One region of the Shewanella sp. SW24 genome, then DNA from elsewhere that is predicted to be linked to it. Evidence: predicted binding sites of a transcription regulator. Region 1 holds the regulator's gene; the other holds the start of a gene.
The links. Region 1 encodes sigma-54, which starts transcription at its own class of promoters, with help from an activator protein. Its sites were predicted from a motif close to GTTGGCACGNNNNTNGNNT; they were not measured.

Region 1 (3,171 bases):
AAAACTATCAAGATGATGCTAAATCAGACGCTCCGGCGGATAAACCTGTAAAAAAGCAGGACTCTAAATGACCCAAATCACCTTAAGAGCACAAAATCTGGCAAAAAGTTACAAGAGTCGCCAAGTGGTTAAAGACGTCAGTCTGACGGTAAAAACCGGTCAAGTCGTTGGCCTACTCGGTCCAAACGGTGCCGGTAAAACCACGACCTTTTACATGGTTGTCGGGCTAGTGAAGAGCGATAAGGGGCATATCTTTATCGACGATGATGATTTAACCGCAGATCCTATGCATCTGCGTGCCCGCAAAGGCATAGGTTACTTACCGCAGGAAGCCAGTATCTTTCGTAAGCTAACTGTTCATGACAACATCATGGCCGTACTGCAAACTCGTAAAGAACTTAAAAACGAAGAACGAGAAGAAGAACTAGAACATCTGCTCGAAGAGTTTCATATCACCCACATCCGTGACAGCCAAGGCATGTCATTGTCGGGTGGCGAACGTCGTCGCGTCGAAATTGCGCGGGCTTTAGCCGCTAATCCTAAGTTCATTTTGCTCGATGAACCGTTTGCCGGCGTCGATCCTATTTCGGTTATCGACATCAAGAAGATTATCGAACAACTCAAAAGTCGCGGCCTTGGCGTACTGATCACAGACCATAATGTCCGCGAGACATTAGATGTATGTGAACATGCTTATATTGTGAGTCACGGAAACCTGATTGCCGAAGGAACTCCAGCAGAGATCTTAGACAATCAGCAAGTTAGGGCTGTGTACTTAGGTGAACAATTCAGGCTATAGTTAATCGAGCGAAGCCAATGGAGGCAATTTATACCGCCATTGGGCTTCACTCAAGATAATAATAAGCGACCTCATCTAACAATAATAACGTAGGGATCAGCGGTAACATGAAAGCGTCACTCCAGCTCAAACTGGGTCAACAGTTAACCATGACGCCACAACTACAACAGGCTATACGTCTGTTGCAACTGTCGTCACTGGAACTGCAGCAAGAGATCCAGCAAGCATTAGATTCTAATCCCCTTCTCGAGCTGGAAGAGGATCAATTCGACGCCACTAAAAACCCTGTAAACCAAACGCTATCCGATACGGATTTCAGTGAATCTAGCACTCTGCCACCAGAAAAAGACAGCTCCACCATAGACACGGCAGAGTCGCTAACCAAAGAATCCATGCCCGATGAGCTCCCCATGGACACCACATGGGATGAAGTGTTTACCGCCTCCCCAAACTCAGGCCCCGGCGGCAGTCGTGAAGACGATATGCCCTTCCAAGGCGAGACCAGTGAAGGTTTGTACGAACACTTAGAATGGCAAAAAAACCTCACGCCGTTTTCTGAAACCGATTTAGCCATTGCCACCGCCATTATTGATGCCATCGACGATCAGGGCTATCTCACCCAAAGCACTGAAGAAATTCTCGAAGCCATGGGCAATCCTGAAGTTGAGCTTGACGAAGTCGAAGCCGTACTCAAGCGTATTCAGCATTTTGATCCCATAGGCGTTGCCGCCCGCGATTTAAGTGAATGCCTGTTGATCCAACTGTCGCATTTCGCCGCTGATACTCCCAACCTAGAAAACGCCCGTATGCTGATCAAAGATCATTTAGATCTGATCGCCGCCCGAGACTTTAGGTTATTGATGCGTAAGACTAAATTAAAAGAGGATGAATTAAGGGATGGTATAGCACTTATCCAAACTCTCAATCCTCGCCCAGGTTTGTTGATCACACCCAATAATGACGAATACGTTATCCCAGATGTGTCTGTGTCGAAGAAAAATGGCCGCTGGGTCGTTGAGCTTAATCCTGACTGCATGCCCAAAATCAATGTAAATCAACATTATGCTTCTATGGCACGCAGCACAAAAAACCAAGCCGATAGCCAATTTATTCGCGGCCATCTGCAAGAGGCTAAATGGTTTATTAAGAGTCTAGAAAGCCGTAACGACACTTTGCTTAAAGTTGCTAATTGCATAGTGCAATATCAGCAAGGTTTCTTTGAGTATGGTGAAGAAGCCATGAAGCCTATGGTGCTTAACGATATTGCTGAAGCGGTAGAAATGCATGAGTCCACCATCTCACGGGTCACAACTCAAAAATACATGCATACCCCTAAGGGACTTTTTGAACTAAAATACTTCTTCTCTAGCCACGTCGGTACTGACGATGGTGGTGAGTGCTCATCCACAGCAATCAGAGCCTTTATAAAGAAACTGGTGGCAGCGGAAAACCAGAAAAAACCATTAAGCGATAGTAAGATGGCACAACTTCTGGCAGAACAAGGGATCAACGTAGCCCGCAGAACCATTGCGAAGTACCGAGAGGCTATGCTTATTCCACCTTCTAATCAGCGTAAAAGTTTATAACCTACAGTGGATATCGGAGGACGTTTCTATGCAAATAAACCTAAGTGGGCACCATATCGAAATTACCGAATCGTTACGTGCATATGTAGAAGAAAAGTTTTCAAAACTTGAACGCCATTTCGAACAGATCAATAATGTGCACGTTGTGCTCAATGTTGAGAAAATGCAACAGATTGCTGAAGCGAGAATAAACCTCATAGGTGGTGAAGTTTTTGCTACTTCAGAGCATGCTGACATGTATGCCGCTATAGACGCCCTGATTGACAAGCTTGACCGTCAGGTTATTAAACACAAAGAGAAGTTAACAAAACACTAATAATGGAACTTTGTACCATACTGCGGCCGGAGTGCACTACCTGCGCCACTCCGGGCAGCAAGAAAAAGGTACTGGAACTCATCAGCGACTTAGTCGCTGCCCAGTACCCGACCCTCTCATCTCAAGAGATATTCGAAAGCCTAGTGGCGCGCGAAAAGATGGGGAGCACAGGTATAGGTAACGGCATCGCCATTCCACATGGTCGACTAGCCGATATAGATCAGCCCATTGCCATACTAATTAAGTGTGAAGAGCCGATAGCATTTGATGCTATCGATAAGCAACCTGTTGATATTTTATTTGCACTACTGGTGCCTGCAGACCAATGTCAGCAGCACTTAAGTACCTTGTCTTGCATGGCCGAAAAGCTGAGCGACAAGCAAATATTAAAGCAATTACGCAAGACGCATGATGAAACGGAACTCTATCAGGTAATCACTGGATGAAACTGGTCATAGTGTCGGGCCGCT
Region 2 (3,171 bases), on a different contig from region 1:
GCAAAACCGTTTAACGCAGAAGCGTAAACGATCGGGAAATCTAACTGCTCGTCAGTTGCACCTAAGTTATCGAACAGGTCGAATACTTGGTCAATAACCCAATCTGGGCGTGCACCTGGACGGTCAATTTTGTTGATAACAACGATTGGCTTTAAGCCTTGAGCAAACGCTTTCTTCGTTACGAAGCGAGTTTGTGGCATTGGACCGTCAACGGCATCAACCAGCAATAATACTGAGTCAACCATAGACAGAACACGCTCAACCTCACCACCGAAATCGGCGTGGCCTGGGGTATCAACGATGTTAATACGGTAGTCGTTCCACTTGATGGCAGTATTCTTTGCCAGAATCGTGATCCCACGTTCCTTTTCAAGATCGTTGGAGTCCATCACCCGCTCAGTGGCTTCTCCTCGGGTTGCAAGGGTGCCTGACTGTGACAGCAACTTGTCTACCAGGGTCGTTTTGCCATGGTCAACGTGTGCAATAATGGCGATGTTACGTAAATTCTCTAGCACGGATAAACCTCTTACCATCAAACAAAAATAGGGATATTTCAGTAATTCGTTATGGTGATCGAGCTCGATCTACCACAATAAAAAGCGTGCCATTCTACTCCAGAGCGGCCTTGGCGCACAGGATTATTTTTGAACACTTATAAAACAATTCGCCAATCCTTGGGTAATTTCCGCCAATCATCCACTGAATGAAATCCTCTATAGCCAGAGTTAACGCTCTGTTTAATTGCCATATTCGTAGGAAAAATCTGAGTTAAGCAGCTGAATTTGCTATTTTTCGTATTCAATGTTAGCACTGCTAATGTCGATTTAAGCATCAGCAAAATCGACTTAGACACAGAGAAATTACCACGTGAACACACTGCAATAAATTCTGCTACACACTTAATCTAACGTTCATGTTGGCGTTTACACCCGATGACATTAAGACTCACTTCATTGTCACGGGATACCTTTTTACGCATCACTGATTTCACTAGGTCTGTGAACAGCAAAGACATTTCGCACATGAGAACGAACTCTTTCCTAATAATATGATAATAAACCACTATTGGATTGATAATACGTGGCATAGTTGGACAGACTAGCGTGGTTTTATGACAATTATGCGGCGGTTATGCGGTGGTAAATAGTCCCGATCGGCGCTGAAAGTATGTGTGAGCTTCACAGAGGCAGTACTTACTGAGATAGTGAAAGCCAAAGTGTCATTGCCATCTCATTGCCATATAAGCGGTGCATGTTATCGCTGTGCATCCCAGCTTAAGGTTTGCATGAATCACTTCAGTGCGCACCAAAATGGAGTAATGCACCAAAATGCCACAGACAAAGGCACCATTATGGTGCGCACGCGAATCCAATTAAGTGCAACAAAGATTTTAAACCATGTTAATCAGTAAGTTAAATTATTGGCATGGATATCGCTTTATAGCTCGTAAGTTTGGCTCAAGATAAATCACTTGAGTTAAAAGATTATAAAAGGGGCATCCCTTTACCCTACCGGAGGCTTGAGAATGTCAGTTGAATCAGTTTTAAAGCAACTTGAAGAATTAGAAGTTAAGTTCGTTGATTTACGTTTTACCGACACTAAAGGTAAAGAGCAGCACGTATCTATTCCTTCTCATCAGGTAGATGCTGATTTCTTCGAAGACGGCAAAATGTTTGACGGTTCTTCTATCGCAGGTTGGAAGGGCATTAACGAATCAGACATGGTACTGATGCCAGATCCAACGACATTTGTACTGGATCCTTTCACCGAAGAAACCACAGCGCTGATCCGTTGTGACATTCTTGAACCCGGTACTATGACAGGTTACGACCGTGACCCACGCTCAATTGCTAAAAAAGCAGAAGCTTACCTGATCTCTACTGGTATCGCTGATACTGTATTGATTGGACCAGAACCAGAATTCTTCCTATTTGACGATGTCCGTTTCGGTACTGACATGTCAGGTTGTTTCGTTAAGATCGACGCTAAAGAAGCGGCTTGGAACTCAGGCACTAGCTACGAAGGCGGCAACACAGGTCACCGTCCATTTGTTAAAGGCGGTTACTTCCCAGTTGCACCGGTTGACTCATCACAAGACCTACGTAGCGCTATGTGTTTAGTGCTCGAAGAAATGGGCCAAGTGGTTGAAGCGCATCACCACGAAGTGGCGACTGCAGGTCAAAACGAAATCGCCACTCGCTTCAACACCTTGACTAAGAAAGCGGATGAAATCCAAATTCTGAAGTACGTAGTGCACAACATGGCACACGCTTACGGTAAGACTGCGACTTTCATGCCTAAACCCATCGTTGGTGACAACGGTAGCGGCATGCACGTTCACCAATCTCTGGCGAAAGACGGTGTTAACTTGTTCGCTGGCGACAAATACGCAGGTTTAAGTGAAACGGCTCTGTACTACATAGGTGGTATCATCAAGCACGCTCGCGCACTGAACGCTTTCACTAACCCAAGCACTAACTCTTACAAGCGTTTAGTGCCACACTTTGAAGCACCTGTTATGTTGGCCTACTCTGCCCGTAACCGCTCTGCATCAATCCGTATTCCAGTGGTACCAAGCCCTAAAGGCCGTCGTATCGAAGCACGTTTCCCTGACCCACATGCAAACCCATACTTAGGTTTCGCAGCGCTGCTGATGGCGGGTCTTGACGGTATCCAAAACAAGATCCACCCAGGTGAAGCGATGGACAAAGATCTGTACGATCTGCCTCCAGAAGAAGCGGCTGAAATCCCACAAGTGGCAACATCATTAGAAAACGCCCTTGAAAATCTGCAAGCTGACCATGAGTTCCTGACTAAAGGCGGCGTGTTCAGTGAAGATTTCATCCAATCTTATATCGTACTGAAAACAGCAGAAGCTGAGCGCGTAGCACGTACAACTCACCCACTTGAGTTTGAAATGTACTACAGCCTGTAATGGCTATCGCTATACAACCGGCTCGCTTTATGTAATTTATACAGAAAATATAAAAGCCTCGATAGCAACGCTATCGGGGCTTTTTGTATTTTGAAGGTATATACAACTTTTATTCTGATTCAATCATCGCGTTGTTCTCTAAATAGGCATCATCGCCAACCACTCTTTTATCATTCAGAGAAGGCACGCCAGACACCGCGACAACAGCAACAATAGAGATAGATGGTTAAAAACCG

Region 2: a site for sigma-54 is predicted at 1,420-1,438, ahead of glnA (glutamate--ammonia ligase). Genes of this name have one in related genera too.

The regions. Positions count from the first base shown of each region.
Region 1 is NZ_JAKKSH010000008.1:59,501-62,671, reverse strand. It holds gene lptA (lipopolysaccharide transport periplasmic protein LptA) at 1-71, shown strand, start outside; gene lptB (LPS export ABC transporter ATP-binding protein) at 68-799, shown strand; gene L5M17_RS08565 (RNA polymerase factor sigma-54) at 907-2,385, shown strand; gene hpf (ribosome hibernation promoting factor) at 2,414-2,701, shown strand; gene ptsN (PTS IIA-like nitrogen regulatory protein PtsN) at 2,704-3,147, shown strand; gene rapZ (RNase adapter RapZ) at 3,144-3,171, shown strand, end outside.
Region 2 is NZ_JAKKSH010000013.1:79,296-82,466, forward strand. It holds gene typA (translational GTPase TypA) at 1-515, opposite strand, end outside; gene glnA (glutamate--ammonia ligase) at 1,526-2,935, shown strand.